DNA from 4 places in the Gracilibacillus sp. JCM 18966 genome. Region 1 is predicted to be linked to each of the others. Evidence: riboswitches for the same ligand, from Rfam matches in the RefSeq annotation. Region 1 holds a riboswitch; each other region holds the start of a gene.

Region 1 (8,210 bases):
GGATTATTCCTGATTGGCATCTCTTCTTTAATTATCGTTTTCGTTCAAGCAGGAACGGTATGGGCTTGGCTTGATTGGGAAACCATTTCTTTATTTTCCTTATTTATTATTTGTATGATTGTTTTTATTTTTCAAGAGGGGAAAGCACCGTCTCCTATCATGCCATTATTTCTATGGAGAAATAAGCTTATTCTCATCGCTAATCTGGCTACATTTTTTTCAGGTATGATAATTCTCGGATTATCTAGCTTCTTACCCACCTATGTACAGGGTGTTATGGGGGAATCCGCCATTATCGCTGGCTTTACATTAAGTACTCTATCCATTGGGTGGCCGATATCTTCGACCATCGCAGGTCACTTAGTTTTAAAAATTGGTTTTCGTAAAACAGCTTTACTTGGTGGTTGCGCACTTTTAATTGGAACATTTATGTTTTTCTGCTTAACTGCTGAAAAAGGCCCCATTTATGCTGGGATCAGTTCATTTATCGTAGGAGTAGGAATGGGCCTTTCAAGTACAACCTTTATTGTATCCATCCAAAATCATGTAAATTGGAATGTACGTGGAGTTGCCACTTCTCTTAACATGTTTATGCGAATTGTAGGAAGTGCGGTTGGAGCTGCATTATTAGGAGGGATTTTAAATCTACAAATGCGAGCATTTATAGGAACAGAAAGCAAGTCCTTAGATGTTAGTAATATAGACCTTTTACTTGATGAAAATAGAAGAGAATCAATGGATACAGAGATGTTAGAGAAGATTCAAAATGGGCTTAGCTTCGGGTTAGATCATGTGTTTAACGGTCTTTTTATCATAGGAATCTTAGCCTTCCTAATTATTCTCTTCTTCCCAAATGTCCAATTAGAAAAAGCAGAGGAATCTTAATTCTTCTGCTTTTAAAATGTGCCATAAACTTCCGGACACTCAGAACTAAGTGGTGTATAAAAACAATGACTTTTAAACCTACCTGAATTCCATTGTCCAAACCACTGTGCAGGACAGCTACCTCCTGGCATGAAGAACCATAATGCATAGCTTGCAGGATGATATCTTTTCCCATTAATAACCCTTCTTGCAAGCTCTATATCTTGCTCTCTAGCTCGTTGATAAAAGTAGCCTTTTTGTGTGGCCTCAAAGCCTCCTGGACTTTGAAATACCATCCTTCTAATGGTATTAATATCCGTAAAATCAAGACATCTTGCTCTTACCCGATTTACTCCCGTATTACCTACCATAAGCATACCTAATTTGCCATCACCTTCTGCTTCAGCTCGCATGAGTCTAGCTAGTAATCTCACATCTTCTTCCGTTGCTTTCACTACCGCCAATTCTTTCACCCCTTACCTACTTTCTTTATATTCAAAAAGCTTTCAAAATGTACCAGGTTTGAACGAAAGGATTTAGGTAACACTTAAAGAAAACCCTTACATTTATGGTATAATGAATATGAAATATTCAAAGACTAAAATATCGTTTATTTTTAGTCCTTATAATTGGAAGCTTATTTTCTTCGTCTCCTTCGAATACTAGCAATGTTGTGAATTTTCCTTAAGAAAAGGAGGTATAACATGAGATTGTCGAAGCTAATACTTCATAAAGATATACTACTTATACATGCCGATATTCATAGCAATGATTATATATTTACGGTAAAATGGAAGGAATTAGATAATAAAAAAGGTGGTGAATGGGAGCTAAAATCCTATATTAACAACTCCAATGGAAAGAAAGACTTGTCACAAGAAGAGATAGATCAATTAATTAATCAAATTAATCCTGAATGGGGTTGGGAGCAAGAACAAGAACAAATGCAAAAAGCACGAGAGAAAGATGTCGATTAAATATACTAAACCTTGATTCATCGTAATGAATCAAGGTTTTATTACTTATAATGATGAAGCTCCAGCATTTTCTAATGCTTGCTTATTAAACCATTGTAGTTGATCATGCAATAAGACAACTTGACCTATAACAATCATTGACGGATTCGTGATCTCATCTAATCGATCCGTGATTGTTTCGAGTGTACCTACAATCGTTTTTTGTTTATTAGTCGTTCCCCAGTGAATGATTGCTACAGGTGTTGTCTTTTCTAAACCTGCTTGGATAAGGTATTCAGCAGTTTTAGGAAAATTCCTCACACCCATGTAAAAGCAAAGAGTTTCTGTTCCATTAGCTATATGCTGCCATTCCTTTAATGATCTTGATTCAGGATTGGACCCATTAATAAAGCTTACGGAACCACTGAGCCCACGATGGGTTAATGGAATTCCAGCATATGCAGGTGCACTTATACCTGATGTGATACCAGGTACTACTTCAAAAGGAATATTAGCTTTTTCTAAAACAAGTGCTTCTTCCCCGCCTCTACCAAAAATAAACGGATCGCCACCTTTTAATCTCGTGATGATTTTTCCCTCTGTTCCATATTGAACGAGTAAACGATTTATCTCGTCCTGAATAACACCATGCAATTTCGGTTCTTTCCCACAAAAAATTAATTCTGCCTCACTTCTTGCATAGCTTAATAATTCTTGATTAATTAAACGATCATATAAAATAACGTCTGCTTCTTCAATCGCTCTAATTCCTTTTAACGTAATTAGTTCCTTGTCGCCCGGTCCTGCCCCTACTAAATATACTTTACCCAATCTCTTCCCATTCCCTTCTTAATTGATGTTCTTGTTGCTTTGTTTCTGACTTTACTTGATATTTCATTAACACGATTGTAATAAGTATCGTTAAGAATAATAAGATTACAGTATAGTAAGAATGACGAATAAGGATTTCGGTTAAACTATAGGAAATCACTAGTGAAATGATTGGTGAAGAAATCCAAACCTTTGCAATACGATGGATGATTTTTTCCTTCCAAACATTTTGCCAGCTTTTCGTAGCACTGATTCCAACAATTGCCGTCGTCGTTACCTGGGTCATTGGGATAGGAACTCCTAAAAAGGAGGCAGCAATAACTAATATCCCTGTTGTGCTTGAAACAACAATTCCGTTTGCCAGTGATAGATTTGTGATCTTTTTGGCATTGGTATCTAACACTTTTCCCCCAAATAAGATGCTACCATGCGCTACCACTAACGCTAAGACAGGTAAACCAATCTCCATTGTTACTAAATTTGCTCCCACCAATGGTCCTAACGCATTCGCCACATTATTCATACCAGCGGCTATTGCCTCAAAAATACCTGTTATAATTAACAGTCCTGCTAATATTTTACTAGAAAATGAGACCTTTATCTTGTCTCGGTATTTCATTCTTACTTTTTCAAGCGTATATGTCACAAAAAAAGCTAAAATTGGGATAAGAAGCCATAAACCGACGATTTCTAATATAGAAACGGCATATATTTGCTGAAAAGACAAACCAATTCCGACAATAGCACCAACGGTTACCTCACTAGTAGAAAGTGGAATACCAATATAATTCGTAACAAATAAAGTACACGCAGAAACGGCCAGTATAATTGTAGCGATGCGAACATCCATGATTTCCTCTGGAATAATTCCCTTTCCTAGTGTATGAGTAACATGCTTTCCTCCCCAAAGAGCACCAACTATGGCTCCTGAACCAGCTAGAAATAATGCCACTTTTTTATGTTTTATTACCTTACTTCCATATACGACTCCCATACTAGCGGCAGAGCCACTCGCGCCGATATTAAAAGCAAATAAACATGCGGCAAAAAAAGCTAAAATGACTAACATTTTTCATCCTACTTCCTCTATTTTTATCTTCTTAGAAATGAAACCTGCATTTTTATTTCAAGTGAATCTCCGGGCGTGAATGCTTTTCTCTCCATATCAACATAATGCTTCATCAAAATGTCGTATAGGGTTGCCGCTAATTTTCTTACCCTCGCGTCCAGATTTATTAGCGAGATCCTACTTTCTTTCAAAAAAACAAAAAACTTCTACTTGGTCTAAAAGTAGAAGTTAAATACTTCTTCTTATCTGCCAAGGTTGTCTTGCTGGAATTAGCACAGTGCCTCAAATGCCTGTTGCTGAGATTTCATCGGGCCAGTCCCTCCATCTCTCTGGATAAGAAAGCATATAATGTTTTAAGTTATTAAATGATTTGTATTGAATATAATGGTAAATACAATTAATGTCAATAGGTCAATTCCTTGGATTGCTACTGCAATCCACTAAAAATCCTTTATAACCAATGGTTTTACTAGGTTTAATTTTTTTAAATTTTTTCTTGTATTTTTTTACTGGTGATTGTATGATATATTGTATAGTATTTCCAAAACGTTTTAACAACTAAATATTTTAAGCTTATCAAGAGAGGTTTAGGGACTGGCCCGATGATGCCTCAGCAACCAGCATTTTATGCATGGTGCTAAATCCAGAAGGTAATTACCGAAGATAAGAAGTATGTATAAATGTGGGGACTTTCTTCTTATCGGGAGAAAGTCCCTTTTCGTTTTATAGCATATCGTAGGAGGAATGATCGAAATGAAGCATATCGAAACATCATTAGCTCAAATTGGGAATAAATCTGATCCAAAGACAGGTGCCGTCGAGCCACCTATTTATTTATCGACAGCCTACCAGCATGAAACAATTGGCAATTCTACCGGTTTTGATTATACGCGAACGCGTAATCCAACCAGAGATATTGTAGAAAAGGCCATAAGCGACCTTGAAAAAGGCACTAAGGGATTTGCTTGTTCATCCGGTATGGCTGCGATTCAATTAGTGCTTGCCATATTTGAAAAAGGGGATCAAATCATCGTGACAGAGGATGTTTATGGTGGAACATACCGATTATTTAGTCACTATAGTGAAGCATATGCGGTCGATTTTCTCTATGTGAAACCAGAAGAAATTGCAGAACAAATCACATCGAAAACAAAGGCAATATTTATTGAGACGCCAACAAATCCACTGTTAATCGAGTTAGATATTCATAAAGTTGCCCAGATCGCTAAAGAACACCAGCTGCTTTTAATCGTAGATAATACCTTTTTCACACCATATCTCCAAAAGCCACTTACACTAGGAGCAGATATTGTCGTCCATTCTGCAACGAAATATTTAGGTGGACATAATGATGTTCTTGCTGGACTAGTTGCTGTGAAGGATCAACCGTTAGCAGAAAAACTAACCCATCTACACAATGCCATAGGAGCTGTATTGTCACCATTTGATTGTATGTTACTTATTCGAGGCATGAAAACGTTAAGTCTTCGCCTTGAGAAGCAACAGGAAAATGCTAGAGCACTTGAACAGTTTTTCAAGGAGCACCCTTTAGTAACAGACATTCTGTATCCCGGTAAAGGTGCAATGGTTAGTTTCCGGATTAAGGAGAAACAAATGGTTGTCCCCTTCTTATCCCATTTAAAAGTCATTTCTTTTGCGGAAAGCTTAGGTGGGGTGGAGAGCTTTATCACTTATCCAACAACACAAACGCATGCAGATATCCCTTTAGAAGAACGTGAAAAACGTGGTATTTGTGAAAGGCTGTTACGTTTCTCTGTCGGTATTGAGCATATAGAAGATTTAAAAGAAGATCTAGATCAAGCACTACTAAAGAGCAAGGAGGAATTACTTCATGTCTAACCAATTTGATACAAAGCTTATTCATGCAGGGCTACAACAAGGATTTAACGAAAAGGTGACAGGTGCCGTAAATCCTCCGATTTATTTATCATCTACTTATCATCAGAAAGAAATAAATGAATTCGGACCATTCGATTATAGCCGCTCAGGTAACCCAACCAGAGAAATTTTAGAAAAGACGATTGCGCAGTTAGAGAATGGATACGCAGGCTATGCCTTTTCTTCAGGCATGGCAGCTATCTCCTCCGCTTTTTTATTATTGGAAGCGGGAGATCATGTCGTTGTGACAAAAGACGTTTATGGAGGTACCTATCGATTTATCAGTCAGCTATTGACCAGCTTCTCGATTAGCCATACTTTTGTTGACATGACAAACATCGCAGAAATTGAAAAAGCTATTCAAAGTAATACAAAGGTTATTTATATGGAAACACCAGCAAATCCCTTATTGCAAATCACTGACATTAAGAAAGTGGTGGAGTTAGCTAAAGCCAATGATTGCTATACTTATTTAGACAATACATTTATGACACCATTGTATCAAAATCCACTAGATCTTGGTGTAGACATTGTGCTCCATAGTGCGACTAAATTCTTATCTGGTCATAGTGACGTAGTAGCTGGATTAGCTGTGGCAAAAACAGAAGAGTTAGCTGCAAAACTAAAATTTATTCAGAATACAATTGGATCCATTCTAAGTGCACAGGATTCCTATACCTTAATTCAAGGAATGAAAACTTTGGAGACTCGACTAACCAAATCAAGCCAATCTGCACTTGAAATTGCTAAATTTTTGGATGAACATCATGCGATTGAAAAAGTGTATTATCCAGGTCTTACGGATCATCCTGGTTTTAACGTTCATCATTCTCAAGCCAAAAGTGGTGGAGCAGTCCTATCCTTTTTATTATCAGAAAATGTTGACATAGAGGGATTCGTTAGAAAGCTAGAAATACCAGTCTTTGCCGTAAGCTTAGGGGCTGTGGAATCTATTCTTTCTCATCCTGCTACCATGTCTCATGCAGCAATGCCTCCACATGAACGAAAAGAAAGAGGGATCGAGGATCGCTTGTTCCGTTTATCTGTAGGTATAGAGAATGTCGATGATTTGATCAAGGATCTTAATCAATCTTTCCAACAAAGCAAATTAAGCCTTCCATTATAGAGGAGAAGAGAAAAGGACTGGGGGCTTGATTTCCTAAATGCATCGCTTCGATAAACTGTAATTTGGCTTCTTGCCTCAATTGAAGTGCGGTTAAAAAGACTATAAACGGCAACTTGGCCCAGTGCTTCCGTTGAAATGCCGTTTATAGATCGGATCAACCGCAAATTTGGCTGTTGCTTCGCTTGAAATGCCGTTTATAAAGTGAATAAACCGCAACTTGGTCTGGTGTTTAAGTTGAAATACAGTTTATAAAGCGTCCTTTCTATATCTATTAGCCTATTAATAAACGAATGGCACCAATACCCGCAAAGACTAGTACGAGGATCTGAAATAAACGCTGAGGCATTAGTTGTAAAACCTTTACTCCAATAACTGCTCCTATTAAAATCATTGGAATTAACCATAGGTTAAACATGATAGATTCCATATTAATCATACCAAGGGTGATATAAAAAGGAACCTTTATCACATTAACAAATAAAAAGAACCATGCACCTGTTCCGACAAATTCCTTTTTTGGCAGTCCTTTTACTAAGAAGTAAATCGCCATCACACCACCAGCTGCATTTCCAATCATGGTCGCAAATCCAGCTAATGCTCCCATCATCATGGTGAAAATTTTTGCTTCTGGAAGCATCTGATTAAATTTCTCTCCTAATCGCTCTCTACTTATATGGAGTATGATTAATGCTAAAACTAGAATGCCAATCATTGGCTTTAATTGATCACTTGTTACATAGCTCAATACATAATACCCTATTAAAACCCCTACAAGAACGGATGGAACTAGAGAGAACAAATACTTCCAGACCACATTTTTTCGATAATATGTAACGGCAAATAGATCGCCAACAATTAATAATGGTAGTAGTATTCCAACAGATTCTTTTGCAGGGAATAGTATCATAAAGAGCGTGACTACAAGGATCCCCATACTCGATACTCCTGCTTTGGAAAAACCAATTAGCATTGCAGCTATAACTAGAACAATCCATTCAAAAACCGATAAGTCAAACATATTCATCCCCCCACTTCTACTTAGACGCTATTATCCAGGTTGTAAACGTTATCCATTTTATCATAATGAAACGATCTTTTTCCATAGATTTTGAATTTCAACTGTATTAGTATAAGAATATACTTAAAACCTTACATAATTAGATTAACCATTCCCCAAATTAATACAAAGCTAATGATCATGGTCAGATTAGAGGCTGTACCTACAAGCCGTTGGTTATAGCCAAATATAATGGAATATGGGACGACAGATACAGCTGTTGGTAAAATAAAGCCTATAAGCAATGTAAAACGAAACATTTCATCAACGGGAAGAAGGTAATAACATAATAACCCTGTAATAATCCCAATTCCATATCTTACAGCTAAAAACTTCAATATTAGTTTTCCATATCCTTTCGCAAACGTAAAATTCAAATACAATCCTAATAATAGTAAGGACAATGGC
Region 2 (8,210 bases), 2.0 Mb from region 1:
AAGCTCTGTTAAGTTTTCCTTACTTGATTGAATCGTAAATTCTGCACCGGGATCTTCTTCAATATATTCCTTACTAGGATAAGAGGCATTAGGTACTGGCCATAAAATAAACACAATCAGTAATAATACTATAATCCCGTTTAGAATCGCTAACGAAATAAAAAGTTTTTTCCAGTTAATGAGTAGTTTCTCCTTCAAGTTATCACCTTCTAATTATTGGCCGAATCCTCTAAATCGCTTTTTAAATAGGATAATACCCGATTAGCAATTAATTGGTAACCGCGTGTATTCGGATGAAAATTATCCTCGGCTAGAAGATTCTGTGATCTACCTTGATAAATATCTTGCATTGGGATAAAAGTAGCCTGCTCAAATTGGCTAACTACCTGCTTACTTTCAGTATTCCATTGAGTCATAATTTGATCCAATGCTTTGATATCACTAAAATATTTTTCAAATGGATTAAATAGACCTAATAAATATATTTTGGCATTTGGTTGTAATGCTTCAATTCTTTTTAGTATTTGCTCTAACCTATCTCCATACGGTTCTTTTTCTTCATTAAAAGGTTCCATTGTCAAATTCATAAAATTATCTTTTAATATTTTCATTACATCGTTCGCTCCAATAGTAATCAGAACCATATCTGCTCCTTTTATAGAATCGATTACTTCGTCCTCCTCCTGTAAACGTTGGAGCAGTTGATCAGTCCGGTTTCCTCTCTTGCCGAAATTATCGATGGTGACCTTTACCTCCTGGTTATCGAGACGCTCTTCAATAATTCCCACATAGCCACCATTTTCTGTTTCATCTCCTACACCTTGTGTGAGAGAATCCCCAATCGCAACAATATCCGTATCCTTTTTAAAAAATTGGATGGCATCTATCACGACATCTTTTACTCGGTCACGAATCTCTTTAGGAACCGATGTTTCTTCTGGACTTTCTGCTTCTACGGCATCTTCTGGCTCCGTATCCGCTTGGTCTTCTTGTGTGGTACCATCTTGTAAAATTACATCCTTTTCCTTATCTATAATAAAAATAAAGGCGATAATTAAGCCTATCATTATCGTTATGCTTAGGCCTAATAAAATTCTTTTTTTCATCCAAAACACCTTCACTCATCCAATAGTTACAATTCGCTATACTAATCTTATACCCAAAAAATACGCGAATCACACATGGAGCTTGTATTGTTAAAATATGCAAGTGGAAAGAAGAACATGTTAAAAAATACGATAAAAGGAGCATTAATGAGGGGGTTATCGCTCATTCTCCTTGAAACTTGGAAACAAGCAGAGATTCTTAAAACATAAAGAAACCGTGAATCCGGTAAAAGAAAGGATTCACGGTTATATATTATTTATCTTGGGGAGATAAATAAACGATAATTAGGGAGAATCACGAATTATTCTCCACGGCGCAAGCGGTCTGCTTCACTAAATGGGCAACGATTTTCGACAATGATCGTTCCATTTGCTTGTGCCTTATTTACAACCTTTTCATTAGCTGCATCTCTAAACCAAATAATTTTTGCTTGGTCAGAGACTTCTTCTACTTTACTTTCATCTGCTACAAAAGCAATATCAATTTCTTCCTCAATATCGGAAAGTTTATTCACAGTTTTTAATCCATACAGAGAATCGTCTGTATTACTTACAGGAATGACTTGGTAACCTAATTTTTTCAGGTTGGTTATCGTTTGTTCTTTGTCTTGATCATAACCAAGTATTGCGATGGTTTTCGGTCTGATGCCACCATCTTCTCTAGCGAATGGTGAGGATAATGCCCATGTAATGGCCTTATCCGCATCTACCTGGATGGTAGGCTCTGAATTTGTTGCCTTAGCAATAGCTTGGTCTAAATCGTTAATAATATCTTCAGCTGTCTCAATACCAACAGATAAGCGTACTAATTCTTCAGTAACACCAGAAGCTTTTAATTCTTCTGCATTTAATTGCTGGTGAGTGGTAGAAGCAGGGTGAATAATGAGTGACTTCGCATCCCCTACATTTGCTACATGTGACCATAGTGTAATGTTATCAATTAAGTTGCGACCAGCTTCACGGCCACCTTTAATACCAAAGACGATAATAGAACCAAAATGGTTGCGTAAATATTTCTTCGCAAGTTCATGGGATGGATGATTACGAAGACCTGGATAAGCTACCCAATCGACTTGTGGGTGATTTTCTAAGTATTCTGCAACAGCTTTCGTATTTTCACTGTGACGAGCAATGCGTAAATGCAATGTTTCTAAACCTTGTAAGAAATAAAAGGCATTTTGTGGACTTAAGCATGCACCAATGTCACGAAGTAATTGTACACGTAATTTAATGGCAAAGGCAGGTGCGCCAATATCAATACCGAAGCGAATTCCATGATAGGTTTCATCAGGTTCTACAAATCCAGGGAACTTATCACTGTTCCAGTTAAAGCGACCACCATCAACGACAATACCACCAATTGTAGTACCATGGCCTCCGATCCATTTTGTAGCAGAATGGACAACAATATCTGCTCCCCATGTAAGAGGTTTACAAACAAATGGTGTAGCAAAAGTATTATCGATAATTAAAGGAATACCATTTTCATGGGCAATATCTGATACTGCCTCAATATCTAAGATGTTGAGGCTTGGGTTGGTTATGACCTCACCAAAGATTGCTTTCGTTTTAGAAGTAATAGCATTTCGAAAGTTTTCAGGATCCGTTCCATCAACAAATTTTACGTTTATACCATACTTCGGTAATGTCTTATTAAATAAATTATAAGTACCGCCATATAGGTTGCTGTCCGCAATAATTTCGTCTCCTGAATTTGCAAGGTTGAGAATGGCAAGTGTAATAGCTGCCATACCTGATGCTGTGGCAACCGCTGCCACACCATCCTCTAATTGAGCAATGCGTTGTTCAAAAGCATCTATTGTAGGGTTCATAATTCTGGAATAAATATTTCCAGGCTCCGCCAGAGCAAATAAATTTTGAGCATGCTCTGTATCATTAAAAACGTAAGAAGTAGTTTGATAGATTGGTACGGTTCTTGAATTAGTTGTTGGATCTACTTGCTGTCCTGCGTGCAATAGTGCCGTTTCCGTTCCTGTTACATTAAATGAATGTGTCATGAAATTTCCCTCCAGAAAGATTATTTTTTAAAAATAAAAAACCTCTTCTTAAGCTAAGAAGAGGTTCGTGTCCTGATCATCCTCCTCTTATCTATCAGGTCCATACCTGTAGGAATTAGCACCTTTTCAAATGGATGTTCCATTGACGGTTGCCGGGCTTCAACGGGCCTAGTCCCTCTGCCACTCTTGATAAGAGTTTCTGTATGTAATTAATTGTTTTCTATTATATCGGATAAAAATTTTGTCGTCAATAAAAATAAAATGAATTTTCTGAATAACGAGGGTTCCTGCTTCCCTTTGTTCTAACGATAGCCCATTACTTTCGAAAATTAGACGCATACACTATAAAAAGAATGGGAAAAGGAGGATAAGTATGGAAAATCGCAATCAACCGAATCATAGTGTATCTCGTTTTGGAGAACATTTTATTAAGAAGCTCGATGCCTTTTTATACGATAAACCAGCGAACAATGTGATGAAATCGATTGATCAATTTTTTGAACAGGCGAGAGGTCCAGAGAGAATTCCGGTAGATGTCTTGGAAACAGATGAAGAGTGGCTTGTGAAGGTTGAATTACCTGGAATTAAAAAAGAACAAATACAAATTAACTTTTTAGGGAATCAACTAACTATTGATATTTCTCACAAGCATGAAACCGAACAGGTAGATCAAACGTATCATTATTATCACAAAGAACGTAAAGAGTTTCGAAATCGTAGAACCGTCACACTACCATATGTAGTGGATAAAAGGACCGCGAAGGCATCCTTTTCAGAGGGGATATTAAAAATTTGGGGACCAAAGCTAGAAGCTGATCAAAATACAATGAACATTGATTAAGCTAATAGTCACTGTGCTATTAGCTTTTCTATAAATGTGCTATATTAAAGAAGGGTTAGCTAATGAGAGAGGAGGGGCCACATGGGTATTGTACAACTTATAATTAGCTTTATTTTAATTTTTAATATTATATTATCACTTACTATTGTTTTTTTAGAGAGGAAAAATGCAACTTCAACCTGGGCATGGGTAATGGTCTTAACCTTTATTCCAATTGCAGGCTTTATTTTATATCTTATATTTGGAAGAAAATTAAGCAATAAAACTATATTCACTTGGGACACCAAAAGTAAATTAGGGGTAAAAACAGCTGTTCAACAACAGTTGAGGGAGATTGAGAATAAAGAGTTCCGAGTCAATGATCCACGCATGCATCAGTATGAAGATCTCTTTTATTTACACTTAAGAAATGATGATGCCATATTTTCCCAAGACAATGATGTTACAGTATTTACAGATGGGAATCGCAAATTTAATTCTTTAATAGAGGATATTGAGAAGGCAGAAAATCATATTCATTTGCTTTATTACATTATGCGCTCCGATCAACTAGGAAGGCGGTTAGCAGATGTATTAATGAAAAAGGCAAAGGAAGGAATCGAAGTAAGGGTCCTATATGATGATATGGGATCGAGGAAATTTAGTAGAAGGCTAATCCGTGAGATGCGCAGAGCGGGAGCCGAAGTAGAAGGGTTCTTTCCTCCTCTTATACCAAAGCTAAATTTTAAAATAAATCACCGTAATCACCGCAAATTGGTGATCATTGATGGGAAAATTGGTTATATCGGTGGCTTCAATATTGGTGATGAGTATCTTGGTGTTGATAAACGATTTGGCTATTGGCGAGACACACATTTACGGATTATTGGTAGTGCAGTTAAGCATATGCAAACACGTTTTATTTTGGATTGGAACCAAGCATCTCGGCACGACATCGAGTATGATGATAAGTATTATGCGGCCAAATCTGCTGGCAAAGTTGGGATGCAAATTGTATCAAGTGGACCTGATTCTGATTGGGAACAGATTAAGCATGGCTACATTAAAATGATCATGTCTGCGAAGGATTATGTTTTTATTCAAACACCATATTTTATTCCAGATGAGAGCTTGTTAGATGCGCTTAGAATTGCTTCATTATCAGGGGTAGATGTCCGGATTATGATACCGAATAAGCCAGACCACCCTTTTGTATACTGGGCAACCTATTCCTATATTGGAGAGTTACTCGAAGCAGGGGCAACTGTTTATATTTATCAAAAAGGGTTCCTCCATGCTAAAATGATTGTAGTAGATAGTAAAATTGCCTCCGTTGGGACTGCAAATATTGATGTAAGAAGCTTCCGATTAAATTTTGAAGTAAATGCCTTTTTGTACAACGAAACACTTGCGGAAATGCTAGTAGATGAGTTTGAAAAGGATATGGAGCATGTATCCCAGTTAACCTATGCATTATATAAGAAAAGGACGAAATGGATTCGTTTCAAGGAATCCATCGCACGACTTATTTCACCTATTTTATAGATATACATAGTTAAGCTGGAACGATTCATTTAGTTGGTAGGCGATAAAGAACTTGACAATAGTCAGGTTCTTTTCAGTAGAAAGGGTGACAAAAGTGCGTGGTTTAAAGGTGGAAGGCTTAACCAAGACATATGGAGAAAAGGTTTTATTTGATCATATATCTTTTTCGGTTGCGGAAAGGGATCGAATTGGGTTGATCGGGGTAAATGGTACAGGAAAATCAACCTTGTTAAAAGTGTTGGCAGGTAGCGATACCGCAGAGGCTGGTATGCTTGACCACCCGAATGATTATCAAGTCGAATATCTAGATCAAGATCCAGATTTGGATAAAGATTTAACCGTGCTTGATCAAATATACTACGGTCATTCTCCAATGATGGAGACATTACGAAATTATGAAAAAACAGTCCTTGCATTAGAGGGTAATCCGGAAAGTGAAGTTCTGCAGCAAAAGCTTCTAAAACAACAAGAAAAGATGGATGTAGGGGAAGCTTGGGATGCGATGACAGTTGCTAAAACGGTATTATCGAAATTAGGTATTTCCTCATTAAATCAAAAAACAGCAGAGCTTTCTGGAGGACAAAAGAAAAGAGTAGCCATTGCAAAAGCGCTTATTCAACCAGCAGACCTGCTTATACTAGATGAGCCTACTAACCACCTAGATAATGATACGATCGAGTGGTTGGAGGAATATCTACCCCAATATCAAGGTGCTGTCCTAATCGTCACACATGATCGGTATTTCCTTAATCGAATTACCAATCGAATATTTGAACTAGATAGAGGTAAGTTATATGTTTATCAAGGTAATTATGAGCTTTTTCTAGAGCAAAAGGCACGAAGAGAAGAAGAGGAGCATCAAGCTGAACAAAAGCATCAAAATCACTTAAAAAAGGAAATTGCATGGCTAAGAAGTGGAGTAAAAGCACGAACAACGAAGCAAAAGGCAAGAATCGATCGTGTGGAAAAGATGAAAGAAAGAACCTTCGAGACCGATAAATCGGAGCTTCAATTCCAAATAGGTTCCAAAAGATTAGGAAAAAAGGTAATCGAAGCAAAGGATTTAGCCAAAAGCTATGGAGATAAGCTTTTATTTCATCACTTCAACCTATTATTGAAGCAGGGAGATCGGATTGGTATTGTCGGCCCAAATGGAAGTGGTAAAACAACCTTATTAAATATATTGGCAGGAAAAACAGAACCAGATTACGGCAGTATAGAAGTAGGTGAAACAGTGAAGTTCGGATACTATACTCAGGATCACCCTCCATTGGATGAGAATACGAAGGTCATTGATTTAGTTCGAAAGGTGGCAGAGGTCGTACATACCATTAGTGGGGATGTCATAACAGCAGAACAAATGTTAGAGCGATTTTTGTTTCCTCGATCACAGCAATGGACATTGGTCCAGAAGCTTTCAGGTGGAGAGAGGAGAAGACTTTATTTATTAACGATTTTAATGCAAGAACCGAATGTTCTTTTCTTAGATGAGCCTACTAATGACTTAGACACAGAAACTCTTGCTGTAATGGAGGACTACTTAGAGCTATTCCCAGGTGTTATGCTAACGGTGTCGCATGATCGCTATTTCCTGGACAAAACGATAGATCAAGTCATTGCCTTCACAGGAGATAAAGAATTAACTCATTTTTATGGGAATTATTCCGAATTTCGCGAAAGGTTTGATTCAGAGAAACAAGAGGTAAAAAAGGAAAAAGTAGATAAAAAACCAACTAGGCGAAGAAGAAAAAAATTATCCTACCACGATCAAAAGGAATGGGATACGATTGAAGAGGATATAACTAAGCTAGAGGAAGAGTTGAATGCAATGGAACTAGAAATTGCCGAAGCTGGTAGTGATATTGAAAAGATCCAACCATTATTTGATAAGCAGAAAGAGCTAGAAGTTCTGCTTGAGCAAAAAATGGAGCGTTGGGAAGAGCTTTCCATATTAGTAGAACAATTAGAGGAGGAATAAAAATGGCAGACAAAAACATGTTAGAAAAGTACGCAGAGCTTGCATTAAAGACAGGAGTTAATTTGCAGAGAAATCAGGCACTTGTTATTAATTCATCTATTGAAGGGGCAGATTTTACTAGAATAGTGGCAAGAAAAGCTTATGAGCATGGAGCAAAAAATGTGCACATTAATTGGACGGACGATGAGTTAACATTATTGAAATTTAAGCATGCTTCAGAAGAAGTATTAACCGATATTCCTAGGTGGCAGGTAGAAAAGCATTTATCCTTTGCTAAGGAAGGTGCTGCACTTCTCGCCATACGTTCTACCAATCCTGATTTATTAAAGGATATTGACCCAGCGAAAGTTGCCAAAGCGAATAAAGCAAGTGCAGAAGCAATGAAGGAATTTCGTGGTTATACGATGAATGATCGGATTCCATGGTCTATCATTTCCATTCCAACAGGGGACTGGGCGCAAAAGATTTACCCAGACAAGTCAAAAGAGGAAGCAATAGAAAGCTTATGGGAAGAGATTTTTAAAATTGTCCGTGTAGATCAAGACGATCCAGTAGCAGCATGGGAAAAACATAATCAATTATTACACGAAGCGAGGGCCTACTTAAACAAAAAAAATTATCGTGCATTAGTATTTAAATCAGAAGGTACAGATATTCGATTTGAGCTACCTCAAGGTCATATTTGGAAAGGTGGAGCAGCTGAAACAACGGAAGGTATTGCCTTTAATCCAAACATGCCAACG
Region 3 (8,210 bases), 1.1 Mb from region 1:
ATGATTTTACCTGTTCCCAATCCTTTGGATCATTTTCGTTTTTAAGGCGAAATGTTTCAATTAACATAAGCAAATTGGTCAAGGAATGACCAGCTCGATCGTGAATCTCTCGACCGATTACTACTCGTTCCTGCTCTCTAATATGCTTTTCCTGTGTGATCGAATTACGTTTTAATTGCCGGTGTGTATGTAATAGAGTCTTATAACGCAGCTCTAATTCTCTTAATCTTGTAGCATTCATTTGATAGATCGATAATCCTATGGCTATTAATACATAGATGTAGCAAAAGATTAAACCATTAAAAAGGCTAAAATACGGATAAGTAAAAATGGTTAACAAAAGAAAAACAAGAATCATAATCGTCCAAAAGTAATGTTTTTGAAAGGTTTCTGCAGCACTTACTAAAACAAGAAGAAATAAAAGGAAAACGAAAGGATTGAGTGTTGAAAAACTAGGTAAAATAAAAGCTATGGTGATAATCACGAGAAAAAGCAGCCATAGAGTAAAATGCATCTTCTGTTTGTATTTTACGACAGAGGTAAAAAATAAAACCCCTAAGCCAAAAGCGGACATCATAAATAGAAAGGCAACACTACCTCCCGCTTGAACTCCCATCCATGTTGTCCCCGTCCAAGTGATAAACCAAATAATAAGCCATGCCCAGTAGAAATAACGCATCTTGATCCTCCATTTTCCTTAAACTAACGTCTGTAATTTCTCCGATGGTAAGAAGTCTTCCTTTATTATAAACTGGTTGTGAACGAAATGCACCGTTGATTTAGTGAATGATCTGAAAACAGATTACTAGCAACCTCCTTCTTTCTATTTTATACTATTTAAGAAAGCGCTTAAAATATAACAAGGAGTGATCGATATGCAATACCGCCGTTTAGGAAATACTGGATTAAAAGTAAGTGAAATTAGTCTAGGAAGCTGGCTTACATATGGAGGGTATGTTGAAGAAGAGAAAGCAATCGCCTCTATTGATAAAGCCTATGAGCTTGGCATTAACTTTTTTGATACAGCAAATGTCTATATGCGAGGGGATGCAGAAAAGGTCGTCGGTAAAGCATTAAGAAAATACCCGAGGAGCTCCTATGTGCTTGCGACAAAAGTTTTCGGAAAAATGGGAGATGGTCCAAACGACCACGGCTTATCGAGAAAACACATCGTAGAACAATGTGACGCGAGCTTAAAGCGACTTGGACTTGACTATATCGATATCTACTATTGTCACAGATACCACCAAGACACCCCTTTAGAGGAAACATTACGAGCGCTTGATGATTTAATTAGACAAGGAAAAGTTTTATATATCGGTGTTAGTGAATGGTCGGCAGAGCAAATGACAGAAGCTATTCATCTAGCTGACAAAAAATTGCTTGATCGTATTGTCGTCAATCAACCGAATTACAGTATGCTTCAACGCTACATCGAAAAAGAAGTGATCCCTGTAGGTAAAAAGCATGGAATTGGACAAGTTGTCTTCTCTCCACTTGCACAGGGTGTACTAACTGGTAAATATAAAAAAGGACAAGCAATTCCTGAAAACAGTCGGGCAGCTCAAAAGGATATGAATCTATCACGTATTCTAACGGAAGACAATCTAGAGAAAGTAGAAAAATTGAAGGCCATTGCTGCAAATGAAAACCTATCCCTTGCTCAATTAGCCATTGCGTGGATCCTACGTCAAGAAAATGTAGCGAGCGCACTTGTGGGAGCAAGTCGTCCAGAACAAATCGAAGAAAATGCAAAGGCATCTGGCATCACACTTTCCCAAGAGACATTAGCTAAAACAGAGGAAATTCTCGGTTAAGGTGATAAAATGGGCGGTCTAGCTGCCCATTTTCGTCCCATCTATTGGACTATTTGCATATATATAAAAATATATATTAACAATTTTTACAAAAAATCATGTTGACATTTCCTGTTATTCGGTTTATCATTACATTAAATATTCATAAAAGGAATTCTTATCCAGAGAGGTGGAGGGGCAGGCCCAGTGAATCCTCGGCAACAGGTTCTTACAAATGAACACTGTGCCAAATCCTGCGGGACAGCTTTAGGTTGTATCCCGAAAGATAAGAAGTGTAGATTGATTACAAGACTTCTTATCTGAACAGATAAGAAGTTTTTTTGATGAGAAAGACGATTAAAAGGAGGAGAAATATGTCAGAACAAGCAATTACCTATGCTCATTATGAAGAAAGTTTTTGGAATGAGTTCACGCCTGGTGAAGATGACCCGACAAAAGGGGCTGAGCAAATCATTAATTGGGCTTACAAAAGCTATGGAGACTCACTCGTTTATGCTTGTAGCTTTGGGGCAGAAAGTATGGTCCTAATAGACTTAATTGCTAGAGTGAAGCCAGATGCTTCATTAGTTTTTCTCGACACAGGCTTACATTTTCAAGAAACCTATGATCTGATTGATGAAGTGAAAAACAAATATCCTTCCTTACAAATAACGATGAAGCAACCTGAATTAACAGTAGAGGAGCAAGCAGAAAAACATGGATCCGCTCTTTGGAAGAGAAATCCTGATCAATGCTGCTACCTTCGAAAAGTAAAACCATTAGAGGAGGTTCTGAGCGGAGCTGTTGCTTGGATATCCGGACTTAGAAGAGAGCAATCCCTAAGTCGTGCGAAGACTCAATTTGTTAACAAGGATGAAAGATTCCAATCTGTTAAAATATGTCCCCTTATCTATTGGACCTGGGATGATGTTTGGGACTACATCAAAAAACACAACCTCCCATACAACGCTTTACATGATCAGAACTTTCCAAGCATTGGATGTATACCTTGTACCTCCCCTGTCACTAATTCAGACGATGAGCGTGCTGGTAGATGGAGTTCCTTTAACAAAACAGAATGTGGTTTACACACTACAACGACACCATAGAAAATAGATGGTTAAATTTTTATGTCTATAACTAAGTAAAACTATCGGAATAATGAAAATCAAATAATATTCCCATAACATAATATAATGGAGAGGTGATCTTATTGGCCTTACAAGTGGTTAACAGCCCATTTGATGAACGACAAACAGAAATTTTAAATCAATTATTGCCAACCTTAAACGATGCACAGAAAAATTGGCTTGCCGGCTACCTTGCTGCATCTCAATCAGCAGCACCACCTGAAACGACGAAGCAAGTGACTAAAACGAGCGAGACAGCAACAAGAACCATTACTATCTTATATGGATCAGAAACAGGGAACAGTCAAACAATTGCCGAACAGTTGAATGATCAATTAAAGGCATCGGATCGAAAAACCGTGATTTCAAGCATGGATGATTTTAAGGCAAAGAAATTAAAAGAAGTGGAGGATCTCTTAATTGTTACCGCAACACACGGTGAAGGAGATCCACCAGATAATGCGATACAATTCCATGAGTTTTTATTAGGGAGAAAAGCACCTAAGTTAGATAGTGTAAGATTCTCTGTCCTCTCTTTAGGGGATGAATCCTATGAGCATTTCTGCCAAACAGGGAAGGATTTTGACAAACGTTTAGAGGAATTAGGTGCAACACGTATTCACCCACGCGTGGATTGTGATGTCGATTATGAAGAATTAGCCGAGGAATGGATGAATGGTGTATTAAAAGTATTAAACGAGGACAGCCAAACTCAGGCTTCAGAGCAGCAGGTCGCCTCCTCCCCTGCAGAAGCACCAATATACTCCAAGAGTAATCCATACCCAGCAGAGGTCCTAGAAAATATAGACCTAAGTGGAAGAGGCTCGAACAAGGAAACGAGACATATTGAATTGTCATTAGAAAACTCTAACCTAAGCTATGAACCAGGCGATTGTCTAGCTATCTATCCAAAGAACAATCCCGAGCTTGTTCAGGCAGTCATCAATAAACTAGATTGGAATGCAGAACAAACGATACCTATAAATAAGCAAGGGGAAATTCGCTCGATCCAAGAGGCATTAACCTCTATCTTTGAAATTACAAAACTAACAAAAGGAATGCTCGAAAAAGCTGCAGGATTTTTTGATAATGAAAAGCTTACCAAGCTAATAGAGGATAGTGACAAGATGAGGGAATATATACATGGCAGGGACTTACTAGATCTAATCCTTGATTTCACACCGAGCAATTTGGACCCTGCCTCCCTTATGCACTGGTTAAGGAAAATTCCTGCAAGACAATATTCGATCTCAAGCAGTTATAAGGCAAATCCTGATGAAGTTCACTTAACGATTGCTACGGTTCGCTACCACACCCATGGACGTGATCGTCATGGCGTGTGCTCAGGCGAGATTGCAGAGAGAATTCAACCTGGTGATCAATTGAATGTATATGTTCATCGAAATCCGAATTTTAAGTTTCCTTTTGATGATAGCACACCTGTTATTATGATTGGTCCAGGAACAGGAGTTGCTCCATTCAGAGGATATATAGAGGAACGAGAAGAGCTTGAATTAAAGGGGAAAACCTGGCTATTCTTTGGTGATCAACACTTCCGATCAGACTTTTTATACCAGGTCGATTGGCAAAATTGGCTAAAGAATGGCTATCTAAGCAGGATGGATGTTGCATTTTCAAGAGATTCTGCTGAAAAGATATATGTGCAGCATCGAATGCTAGAAAAAGCAAAAGAATTATTTTCCTGGCTGGAACAAGGTGCACATATATATGTTTGCGGAGATGAAAAGCGAATGGCAAAGGATGTGCATCAAACACTCCTAACCATTATTGAACAAGAAGGAAAGCTTAGCTCTACAGAGGCAGAAGCCTTTTTGAATCAATTAAAGCAAGAAAAAAGATACCAACGTGATGTCTATTAACACAGAGGAATCAGGAGTCTAATAAGAAATAGGGAGAGGAGAAGTTTTATGGCAAATCAAGATCAAAAGAAGCTTGATCCAATAGAAAAATTAAAAGAAGATAGTCGATTCCTAAGAGGGACAATAAAAGAAGGCTTAGAAGACCCACTAACTGCCGCTATTTCCGATGATGATACAAAGCTTTTAAAATTCCACGGGAGCTATCAGCAGGATGATCGAGATGTAAGAGATGAAAGAAGAAAACAAAAATTAGAGCCTGCCTATCAATTTATGCTTCGTGTGGCTATTCCTGGGGGTGTCGCTACACCAAAACAATGGCTGGCAGTCGATGATCTTGCCCAAAGATATGGGGATCATTCGATTAAATTAACCACGAGACAGGCATTCCAGCTTCATGGTATTTTGAAATGGAATCTAAAGGACACGATTAAAACCATTAATGAAGAGCTAATGACGACCATTGCAGCCTGTGGTGATGTCAACCGTAATGTGATGTGTAATCCGAATCCATACCAGTCGGAGGTTCATGAACAAATACAAAACTGGGCTCAACGTATTAGTGACTACCTTTCACCTAAAACGGGTGCCTATCATGAGATATGGCTAGATAATGAGAAAATCATCGATTCCAAACAAGAGGAAGAACCGATCTATGGCAAAACCTATCTACCACGAAAATTTAAAATCGGAATTGCCGCACCTCCTTCCAATGATATTGATGTCTTTTCACAGGATCTTGGACTCATTGCGATTATTGAGAACAATGAAGTGATCGGCTTTAACATTACGGTAGGTGGTGGAATGGGCTCTACCCATGGCAATACAAATACTTACCCACAATTAGGAAGAATTGCTGGCTATTGCGCAAAAGAGAATGTAATTGATGTAGCTGAAAAGGTCGTAACAATCCAACGAGATTATGGTAATCGAAGCGACCGTAAAAATGCCCGATTTAAATATACGATTGATCGCTATGGCTTGGATTGGTTTAAAGAAGAACTCACTAATCGCCTCGGATACGAGCTAGAAGAAGCGAAGCCCTATCACTTTGACCATAATGGAGATCGTTATGGCTGGGTAAAAGGGAAAAACAGATGGCATCTTACCTTATTTATTGAGAATGGGCGTGTGAAGGATACAGAGGATTATAAGTTAATGACAGGACTGCGTGAGATTGCCAATATTCATACCGGAGACTTCCGCCTTACACCAAATCAAAATTTAGTTATTGCCAATGTTACCCCACAGAAAAAGCAAAAAATTCAGGAAATCATCGATGCTTATGGCCTAACAGAGGGAAAGCAATATTCAGGGCTGCGGAAAAATTCGATTGCATGTGTGGCGCTTCCCACTTGTGGCCTAGCAATGGCAGAATCTGAGCGCTACCTCCCTTCTTTAATCGACAAGATTGAAGATATTTTGGAGAAAGAAGGCTTAAAAGAGCAAGAAATCGTAATCCGTATGTCCGGCTGTCCAAACGGATGCGCAAGGCCAGCGCTCGCAGAGATTGCCTTCATCGGCAAAGCACCAGGTAAGTATAATCTTTATTTAGGTGGAAGCTTTATTGGGGACAGACTAAACCAATTATATAAGGAAAATATCGCAGAAGCAGAAATACTAGCAACCCTCCAAGAATTATTTAGAGAATATGCTACAGAAAAGGAAGAAGATGAGTATTTCGGTGACTTCGTTATTCGTAAAGGCTATGTCGATGCTGTTTATGATGGACGAAACTTCCACAAAGAAAAGAAAGGAGTCTTATAATGACCGTATTAAAAGAAGAAGCAAAGCAAACAATAGCCGCTCACGGCGGGAAATTAGTTAACAGAGAACTAAAAGGGGCGGAACGAGAAAAAGCAATAGAAAGAGCGCAAGATTATCCATCACTTACTATCAATAAATGGGGCGTATCTGATTTAGAATTAATTTCGATTGGTGGCTTTAGTCCACTCACGGGCTTTTTGGGAGAGAATGATTATCTCGAGGTCGTAGACAATTTACACCTTGCTGATGGTACTGTCTGGAGTATTCCGATTACACTTGCCGTTACAGAAGAAGAGGTCGATAAACTAACGATTGGAAAGCCTGTTGCCCTATATGGTGAAGACGGTGTATTATACGGTATTCTCGATTTGGAGGAAGCCTATCGCTATGACAAAAAGAAAGAAGCTCAAAATGTTTATGGTACAACAGATGATTCCCATCCTGGCGTCAAAAAGCTTTATGAAAAAGGCGACATTTACTTAGCTGGGCCGATTCATTTAGTGAATCGGCCAGAGCACGAAGGATTTGAGGATTTTTATTTAGATCCTATTGAAACTCGCCAGCTCTTCCAGGATCTTGGCTGGAAAACAGTTGTCGGCTTCCAAACGAGAAATCCTGTTCACCGTGCGCATGAATATATCCAAAAATGTGCATTGGAGTCTGTCGATGGTCTTTTGTTAAATCCATTAGTGGGGGAGACAAAGGCTGATGATATCCCTGCAGATATTCGAATGGAAAGCTATCAAGCGATATTAAAACACTATTACCCTAAGAATCGTACGAGACTAGTTATTTATCCAGCAGCTATGCGTTATGCTGGTCCAAGAGAAGCGATTTTACATGCTACTGTTCGTAAAAATTATGGCTGTACGCACTTCATCGTCGGGCGTGATCATGCAGGAGTTGGTGATTTCTACGGAACCTATGAGGCACAAGAGTTAATTGCTCAATATGAGGAAGAATTAGGTATTCACATTTTCAAATTTGAGCATGCCTTCTTCTGTACAAAATGTGAGAACATGGCCACCCAAAAAACCTGTCCTCATGATAAAGAAGATCATGTTCATCTAAGTGGTACAAAGGTAAGAGAAAAGCTACGTAATGGTGAGCCTCTACCTCGACAATTCTCTCGTCCTGAGGTAGCAGAAATATTAATTAAAGGGCTGCAGAGAGGGGCTAAAGCATGACAAAGGCAACCAATATTGTGTGGCATGAATCGGCGATTACGAAAGAGGATCGCTTAAAGCTAAATGACCACCAAAGTCCAGTGCTTTGGTTTACAGGTCTATCTGGATCAGGAAAATCAACGATCACTGTAGCGTTAGAAAAGGCACTATATGAAAAGGGAATTCGCACATACCGCTTGGATGGTGACAACATTCGTCATGGGTTAAATAATAACCTAGGGTTTAGTCCAGAAGATCGCAAAGAGAATATCCGTCGTATCGGAGAGGTCTCCAAATTAATGAGTGATGCAGGTCTGATTACACTAACCGCCTTTATTTCTCCTTATCGAGAAGATCGAGATAATGTGCGACAACTATTAGCAAAAGGAGATTTTATCGAGGTCTATATCAAATGCAGCTTAGAAAGCTGTGAAGCTAGAGACCCTAAAGGGCTTTACCAAAAAGCGCGTTCAG
Region 4 (8,210 bases), 560 kb from region 1:
GTTGATGTGGTTGGTTGACTACCAGTGCTATTGATATATAGATTATTGGAGACATTCCAGTAGCCAGTTTCGTCACTATACCAATAACCTAATGGATCCTTAGAATCCTCAAAGACATTGTTTTCTACCAGTAGCTCAGCGCCCATGCGAGCATTGATTCCTGTATCAATAATCCCTTCGAAATAATTATTATATAAGTGACCTTCTCCATAACGGAAAGCAGGAACACGTGAATTTAGATCTTGAAAGTGATTGTGGTGAAAGGTAATATTTCGATCACTATCATCGCTATCGGAAGAGCCCATTAACATTGCTTTCCAGCTGTCGTGCACATAATTCCAAGAAAATGTAATATTATGGGCATCTCTTTTAACATCAAATAAACCATCATAATAATCTTTATCTACATTTAAGTCACCATACAGTTCATTATGATCTACCCATATATTATTAGAAGGACCCTCAATACTGATGGCATCCTTATCACCAGCTCTAACTTCATGGATCGTGAGGTTTCGAATGATCACATTATCTGCTCGCCATACTTTGATTCCTATTCCATCCAACTCTCCATTTGTACCAACACCTAAAATGGAAACATCAGAGACATCTTTAATATTGATCTTACTATCTGATGTATTGTTTGGTGTAATCGTACCATCAACATAAATCGTTAGTGGGGTATTATCATCCTTATTCTTTAGTGCCTGGATAATGTCATCTCCAGTTTGGGCTGTTATCGTATCTCCACCTTCTCCACCAGTGGTTCCACCATCGAAGGTAGCAAAGCCCGTCATACTAAAATCCGGTGTACTTGCAGAAACAGATTGAAATGATAAACCGACAAGAAGAGTGAAAATTAGACTAGTTACAAGCAATTTAACAAAATTTTTTCTCTTCATTTTCTCACGTCCTTTTCATTTTTTTGTTCTATATATTCCGTCTCTAAACTTCAGCCCTCCTTTCTTTAAAGATAGTTTCATCATATCATGTATGCGCTTACAGTAAATAATCATTATTTCAGATAAATGTTATTTATGTAATAATTAACCATCAGAAGTGAGTGGTGTTTATTTTTTAGTACAAAATGACCATCATTGTTGATGAATTCAGCAAAATACGACATGGATATACCGCAATTTTTGCAGATACCTTTTTTTGGCTATTTTAGTCTATAGCTAACATAATGATTATTACTTCTAGGGTTATATCGTAGGTTCATTTTTTCTGTTATGCTATTCTAAATGAATTACTAAAAACAAGGAGGTCTACAATTGAAACAATTTGATGATTTACTTGGATTAGATGCACTAGGTCAAAAACAGCTACTTGATAATAAAGAACTTACTCCCGTTGAACTTACCGACTTTTATATTTATCAAATAGAAAAATATAACCCGATACTAAATGCAGTGGTTCTCGAAATGTTTGAAAGTGGTCGAGAACAAGCAAAGAAAATGCAAGCTACTAATGGAAAAGTTGCGGGACTTCCATTTCTGATAAAAGATTTAAATGCCATTAAAGGGGCTAGGCATACAAGTGGTTCTGTTATGCTCCAGGATGTCATCGCACCTGAAAATGATGAAATTGTTAACCGATTTGAACAAGCTGGCCTCATCTTCCTTGGAAAAACCAATACACCTGAATTTGGCTTTCTTCCTACCACTGAGCCCGAGCTTTTCGGTCCAACGAGAAACCCTTGGGATCTCGAACGCTCTCCAGGTGGCTCAAGTGGGGGATCCGCAGCAGCCGTAGCCGCTGGATTAATACCCTTTGCTCATGCTAACGATGGTGGAGGATCGATTCGAATTCCAGCATCTGCTTGCGGATTGTTCGGTTTTAAGCCAAGCCGAGGGCGTTTGCCATATAGCCCTTATGTGAATCATTTCTCCATTAATCATGCAGTTACAAGGTCTGTTAGGGATAGTGCTGCATTGTTAGATATCTTAAATGGAGTTGGAAAACATACAATATATCCAAGCTTCAAGACATATACGAATTTTTTAGAGAACGTAACGAAAAAAACAAATAAACTAAAGATTGCTGTTCGCTATCAGACTAATTCTCATGTTTCATTTGACAATGATACAAGAAAGAATATGGAAGAAACAGTAGAGTTAATGAAGGATTTGGGACATGAAGTCGTGGACAAAATGCCAACATTTGATTTAGATTCACTCGCACATCACTTTATTAATATTTGGCTTGGAAGTGGCTCTACCATTATAAAACATTCTGGACTAATGATAGGCCAAGAGGTGAATCGTGATAATGTAGAAAAGCTTACTTATGAGATTTTGGAATTCGGTAAAAATTTATCAGCCCTAGAATATGAGGAGTCACGTGTTTATATTCAAAGCGAAGCACAAAAAATATTAGAATTCTTTGAAGAAATAGATGTATGGATGACTCCAACCTTGAATCAGTTACCAAAAAAAATCGGAGAAAACAAAGAGACTAAGCAAACGGCCTATCAACAAATGTTAAATAATATGCTAGATTACAATCCACTAATGCCAATTGCTAATGCTACGGGACAGCCTGCAATGAGTGTTCCAACCTATTGGACTGAAGATGGATTACCGGTTGGGACCCACTTCTTTGCTAGACTCGGTGAAGATGACCTGTTACTTCAGCTAGCTGCCCAAATCGAAGAAAGACAGCCTTGGTTTCATCATTATAAAAAGATTAGAAAAAGTCTCTTGTAAATTAATACAAGAGACTGTATTTTAGATGAGTCACATTATCAGCAGCAATCGTTTCTATATTTTTAAGCTTTACTTTGCTATTTTGCTCAAATAAGCGAATTCCTCCACCAAGCAGAACTGGCGATACATGTAGTAGCATTTCATCCAATAGACCTTCTTGAATACATTGCTGTGCAATATGTGCGGTCCCGATACTAATATTTTTATCCTGCGCTGCTTTCTTCGCTTGCTCAACTGCACTTTTTATCCCATCTGTAACGAAGGTGAACGTTGTATTCTCTTCTATATAACTATCTGGTTTTTGATGTGTTACAACAAAGATAGGAATACCTTGAATTGGATGACTTCCACCCCATCCTTTTACAATATCGAAGGTTCTCCTCCCAACTATCATCGCGCCTGTATTAGCTACCGTATTGTCAAAAACTTTTTTATTTGTACTAGAAAGCTTGAAGAAATCGTTATAACTGCTTGATTCATTACCATCAAATAACCAATTTTGAATAAACTCTCCACCATCACCTAATGGCTGGATCTGACTATCATTTTGACCACTAATATAACCATCCAGAGACATCGAGATATCTAAAACAACTTTGCCCATTATCCTCCACCTTTCAAACAAAACTTTATCTTTAGCTTAACATATATTCCGAGGAGAAATTTCTTGTATCTTGCTAATAGTGACAGAGTTAGCTAAACAATAAAAAAGCAAGAGGTGTACTCCTGCTTTTTAAAATGCTGAAAAATCAATTCCATTCAATAAATGTGTAGCAACAATTAAGACTAATAGGTAGCCCGCAATTGTCCAGTACAAATCAAATTTCGGTTTTCTCATATGTACAAGGTAAAGATAAATATGAATTACCCCATAGAGCATTAAGGCAAAAACATATGTAACGACAAACAAATCTACCATTAAAAATCCGAAAAATAAAATCACTAAACAAAAAACTAATGTAAAAGGAATATTCACAATCGCATATTTCGTTAACAATTCTTTATGATCCATTTTACGATCTCCGAAATACATTAAAAGTAAGTAAAGAGAAAAATAGCCGATTGCAAAGGTAATCATCCAAGATAAGATGCTCGTTATGATAAACATTACGCCCACATCTGCAAATAAGCTGAGCATTCCCTCAAATCCAAATTTATAGAAAAGAAAATAACAAATACCTATCAATAATGATAATGATAATAAAATTAGTGCACTCGTTTCCATACGGATTGTTCGAGTAGAGCTCACGATAGCATGTGGTCTTAAAATCGCATCCTTCAGAATACCCTTTGTCTCTTTTACACTTTCTCCAAAATCAAAATTTATGGAGGAATTGTTCTCTTTTTTCTCCTCATTTGAAACAAATCGTTCCTTTTCTGTTTCCTGTTCCTCTGCTACTTCCGTTTGTTGTAAATCTTCGGTGTTATGCTTCTCCATTCCATCACCTCTTAAAATAATATATTATATCACTCTTATAACCTACCATTAAATTGTCATTCATTCAATATTTTTCCCATCGTTTAGTAGCAGAGAGAATGATTAACGAAAGAATGGCAAATTTTACAGGTGTAATTCCTAGTGAAACACTTGACTATAACTTGTTTCTAGTTGTAAACTAAAGAGCATTAACTTTCCTATATGTTCTTATCTAGAGAGGGGGAGGGACTGGCCCTATGAATCCTCGGCAACAACTCTTAAGAGTAATGTGCCAATTCCAGTAGCAAATAGCTAACAGATAAGAAGAGACATTCATCTTACTTCACCCTCTTCTTGCTTTTGAAGAGGGTTTTTTATTATAGAAAAGAGGTTATTCTATGCTCAAAGTTGATTTATCTGGAAAGGTCGCCATCGTTACAGGTGGAGCAAACGGTATTGGAAAGTCTATTGTTCAGGCTCTTTTATCATCTAACGCAAAGGTTGCCGCTATTGATATTCAAGAAACCAAGCAGACAGATGATGAAAATTTATTCTATTTCCAGGCAGATGTCTCTAACAAAAATGATGTCCATAATATGATAAAACAGGTTATTCATCATTTTGGAAAAATAGATATCCTAGTGAACAATGCTGGCATTTCGACAATGGATTACTTTACGGAGATAAAAGAAGAAGATTGGGATAAAACAATGGATATAAATGCTAAAGGTGTGCAATTATGTAGCCAAGTCGTTGCGAATAAACTGAAGGATCAAGGCTTTGGAGGTAAAATTATCAATATTGCTTCACAGGCTGGAAAAAACGGCTATCGCCTAATGGGGAGCTATGTTGCCTCTAAGCATGCAGTCATTGGGCTTACTAAAGTGATGGCTCTCGAGCTTGCGCAAGACCAAATTAATGTGAATGCCGTCTGTCCTGGTATTATTGAAACGGACATGAAACGTAAAGAACGAGTGATTGGTGGTAATTTGAGGGGTTTGAATGAAGAAGCAATTAGAGAAGAGGACTTTTCACAGGTGCCACTTGGAAGAACAGGAACTCCTGAAGATGTCGCATATGTGGTGGTCTTTTTAGCCTCAAAATATTCGAATTACATGACAGGACAAGCAATTAACATAACTGGTGGCATGACCATGCATTAACCTATATAAACAGGAGGAATACAACATGACTCAACAGACTAAAGGGAAGGCCTCGGCATTATTCCCCTTACTCATATTTATATTGTTATTTATCGGCACAGGAGTGTTGACAAAGGATTTTTCTAATATGCCACTGAATGTGGCGGTCATTATTGCGGCAGCTGTTGCCATTTTCATGAATCGCAAAGTAAAACTAGCTAAAAAAATTGAAATCTTCACAAAGGGGGCTGGGCATGAAAATATTATGCTAATGTGCATCATTTTTGTGCTTGCAGGTGCCTTTTCGGAAGTAGCAAAAGGTATGGGCGCAGTTGATGCGACCGTGAACCTTGGGCTTTCCCTCCTACCTGCAAACCTTTTAATGGTAGGATTATTTTTAATTGGTTGTTTTATCTCCATTACAATGGGGACATCGATGGGAACTGTCGTCGCACTTGCTCCTATTGGAATTGGTATTGCTGATCAAACGGATATTCCTATGGCATTAGCAATGGCTACTGTGATTGGTGGGGCTATGTTTGGTGATAATCTATCGATGATTTCGGATACTACGATCGCTTCCGCACGAACCCAAAACACTTCGATGAGCGATAAGTTTAAAACAAACTTTTTTATCGTTCTTCCCGGCGCATTGATTACTGCACTTATATTATGGTTCATTACTTCAGGAAGTCATATCAATCAATTGGAGGACTATTCTTATAATCTTGCGAAAGTTATACCTTATCTTGCTGTATTAATCGTAGCCATCTTAGGAGTGAATGTGGTAATTGTGTTAATCGGTGGGATTATCCTTGCTGGTGCGATTGGTATCATAGATGGTTCCTACACTGGTTCAACTCTGCTCTAGGCTGCATCACAAGGCGTATTGAATATGGAGGATATTGCAATTGTAGCATTGTTTATCGGAGGAATAATCGGAATTATTCAATACAATGGAGGGATAGATTATTTACTTCATGTAGTTTCTAACAAGATCAAATCGAAAAAAGGGGCTGAATTTGGTATCGCTGGGCTTGTTAGTGTAGCAGATATTAGTACTGCCAATAACACGATTTCCATTATAATGACGGGGCCGTTAGCAAAAGATATTGCAAGCAAGTATAATGTTGACCCAAGAAAATCGGCAAGTATTCTTGATATTTTCGCCGCTTGTTGGCAAGGAATCGTACCATATGGTGGCCAAATGCTGGCAGTGGCAGGACTTGCTTCGATATCACCCTTAAGTATTATGCCTTATTCCTTTTATCCAATATTGCTTGGAATTTGTGGAATTACTGCCATTTTGTTTGGATTCCCTCGTAGAAAAGTGAAACAGTAAATTTAGCCGCATGAAGTCTTTACTCATGCGGCATTTTTTTTTGCTAAGTTCTTTTCTCACTCATTTTTAGCTTAGCCCAGTCATAGTTTCCTTCCCATACATGCACATGCCCATCTTCGATCCAGAAAATCCTATCAAATAATTTATTTAGAAAGTAACGATCATGGGATATTGCAAGAATGGTGCCTTCGTATTGTTCAAGCGTTTCCTCTAATACTTCCAATGAATCTATATCTAAATGGTTCGTAGGCTCATCTAAGATCAATAAATTGGTATCCTGATACATAAGCTGGGCCAATCTCAACCTCATTTTTTCTCCACCACTTAGCTGGGAAACCTTTTTAAATACACTGTAGCCGTAGAATAGAAATTTTGCTAATATCTGTCTTGCCTCCGCTTCTGTTACTTTCACTTCGTCACGAAAGACATCGATTGCCGTTCTGTCTACCATTTTAGAAAAAGTATGCTGTGACAGGTAGCCAATCTTCACATTACTCCCGATCCTTACCTCTCCTTTGTCTGCTTTAAGATGTCCTAAGATTAACTTTAATAACGTAGTTTTTCCTGTTCCATTATTTCCGACGATTGCGGTTCTTTGTTGATACTGAACATGGAGATTGACATCTTGAAAAAGCTGGTTATCAAAAAATGCTTTCGAAACTGCCTTCAGCTGTATCACATCCTTACCACTTCTACTTCCTGCATCGATTTTCAAGTTCATTTTCTTCCGATTTAACACAGGGCGATCCAATTTTTCCATTCTTTCTAATGCTTTTTCCATATTTCTAGCTCTTTTATGGAGACCTTCATTTGGAGGTTTTGCCCTATTCGCCCATTCTCTTAGTCTTTTTATCGTTTCTTTCATTTTCTTCCTTTTCTTTTGCTGTTCTTCATATGCATGAAATTCACGAAGTAAACGAGCTTCTTTTTCCGTTACATAATCAGAATAATTGGTGTCAAAGCTCTCTAGGTCGCCATTCTCGACATGGACAATTCTATTCACCGTTTCATCTAAAAAATACCGATCATGGGATACAATCACCACGGTTCCAGTGAAATTCTTTATATAATTTCCAAGCCATTCTATCGCTGAAACATCTAAATGATTAGTAGGTTCATCCAATAACAATAAATCTGATTCTTTTAATAATATATAGGCCAACCCAGCCTTCGTTTTCTCGCCACCACTAAGTGCCCCTACCGTCTGATCTAACATTCCCTCAATATTTAACCCTTTTGCCACTTTATCGATTTCACTATCGATGGCGTACCCTCCTTTGGATAAATATTGGTCTTGAAATACTCCATATTGCTCGACAAGCTTCTGTAAATCTTTCTCACCCATTTCTTGACTCATACTTTTTTCTAAGTTCCCTATCTTCTTTTCTAATTCAATCAATTCAGAAAAAGCTGTCCGTAAAGCTTCCCTTACAGATATATCTGGTTGAAACATAGAAAATTGAGCAAGGTAGCCAATTCGTGATCCTTTTTTCCAATGGATTTGTCCTTGGTTTGGTAGTTCCTCGCCTGCCAGTAATTTTAGAAGGGTTGATTTTCCACTACCGTTCGGCCCAACCAGCCCTACTCTTTCCTTTTCATTT

What was found. A riboswitch is a leader RNA that binds a small molecule or an ion and turns the genes downstream of it on or off. The one in region 1 is predicted to bind S-adenosylmethionine.
Region 2: another riboswitch for S-adenosylmethionine. It lies ahead of ACZ5N5_RS02760 (PLP-dependent aspartate aminotransferase family protein); the one in region 1 lies ahead of ACZ5N5_RS12725 (methionine biosynthesis PLP-dependent protein).
Region 3: another riboswitch for S-adenosylmethionine. It lies ahead of ACZ5N5_RS07335 (phosphoadenylyl-sulfate reductase); the one in region 1 lies ahead of ACZ5N5_RS12725 (methionine biosynthesis PLP-dependent protein).
Region 4: another riboswitch for S-adenosylmethionine. It lies ahead of ACZ5N5_RS10060 (SDR family NAD(P)-dependent oxidoreductase); the one in region 1 lies ahead of ACZ5N5_RS12725 (methionine biosynthesis PLP-dependent protein).

What each region holds. Positions count from the first base shown of each region.
Region 1 covers NZ_AP043883.1:2,657,405-2,665,614, reverse strand. Annotated here, with positions in the region: gene ACZ5N5_RS12750 (MDR family MFS transporter) at 1-885, shown strand, start outside; gene ACZ5N5_RS12745 (cell wall hydrolase) at 897-1,328, opposite strand; gene ACZ5N5_RS12740 (hypothetical protein) at 1,569-1,841, shown strand; gene cobA (uroporphyrinogen-III C-methyltransferase) at 1,887-2,651, opposite strand; gene ACZ5N5_RS12730 (anion permease) at 2,644-3,720, opposite strand; SAM riboswitch class I at 3,960-4,060, opposite strand; SAM riboswitch class I at 4,291-4,390, shown strand; gene ACZ5N5_RS12725 (methionine biosynthesis PLP-dependent protein) at 4,474-5,580, shown strand; gene ACZ5N5_RS12720 (aminotransferase class I/II-fold pyridoxal phosphate-dependent enzyme) at 5,573-6,745, shown strand; gene ACZ5N5_RS12715 (sulfite exporter TauE/SafE family protein) at 7,017-7,763, opposite strand; gene ACZ5N5_RS12710 (AEC family transporter) at 7,895-8,210, opposite strand, start outside.
Region 2 covers NZ_AP043883.1:612,480-620,689, reverse strand. Annotated here, with positions in the region: gene ACZ5N5_RS02770 (YpmS family protein) at 1-198, opposite strand, end outside; gene ACZ5N5_RS02765 (SGNH/GDSL hydrolase family protein) at 210-1,106, opposite strand; gene ACZ5N5_RS02760 (PLP-dependent aspartate aminotransferase family protein) at 1,409-3,124, opposite strand; SAM riboswitch class I at 3,209-3,320, opposite strand; gene ACZ5N5_RS02755 (Hsp20/alpha crystallin family protein) at 3,498-3,965, shown strand; gene cls (cardiolipin synthase) at 4,047-5,489, shown strand; gene ACZ5N5_RS02745 (ABC-F family ATP-binding cassette domain-containing protein) at 5,584-7,467, shown strand; gene ACZ5N5_RS02740 (aminopeptidase) at 7,470-8,210, shown strand, end outside.
Region 3 covers NZ_AP043883.1:1,510,379-1,518,588, reverse strand. Annotated here, with positions in the region: gene ACZ5N5_RS07345 (histidine kinase) at 1-679, opposite strand, end outside; gene ACZ5N5_RS07340 (aldo/keto reductase family protein) at 876-1,817, shown strand; SAM riboswitch class I at 1,972-2,089, shown strand; gene ACZ5N5_RS07335 (phosphoadenylyl-sulfate reductase) at 2,171-2,905, shown strand; gene ACZ5N5_RS07330 (assimilatory sulfite reductase (NADPH) flavoprotein subunit) at 3,010-4,806, shown strand; gene cysI (assimilatory sulfite reductase (NADPH) hemoprotein subunit) at 4,855-6,570, shown strand; gene sat (sulfate adenylyltransferase) at 6,570-7,757, shown strand; gene cysC (adenylyl-sulfate kinase) at 7,754-8,210, shown strand, end outside.
Region 4 covers NZ_AP043883.1:2,094,259-2,102,468, reverse strand. Annotated here, with positions in the region: gene ACZ5N5_RS10080 (pectate lyase family protein) at 1-902, opposite strand, end outside; gene ACZ5N5_RS10075 (amidase) at 1,275-2,708, shown strand; gene ACZ5N5_RS10070 (dihydrofolate reductase family protein) at 2,710-3,312, opposite strand; gene ACZ5N5_RS10065 (hypothetical protein) at 3,442-4,146, opposite strand; SAM riboswitch class I at 4,351-4,451, shown strand; gene ACZ5N5_RS10060 (SDR family NAD(P)-dependent oxidoreductase) at 4,524-5,288, shown strand; partial or broken gene ACZ5N5_RS10055 (Na+/H+ antiporter NhaC family protein) at 5,314-6,609, shown strand; gene abc-f (ribosomal protection-like ABC-F family protein) at 6,653-8,210, opposite strand, start outside.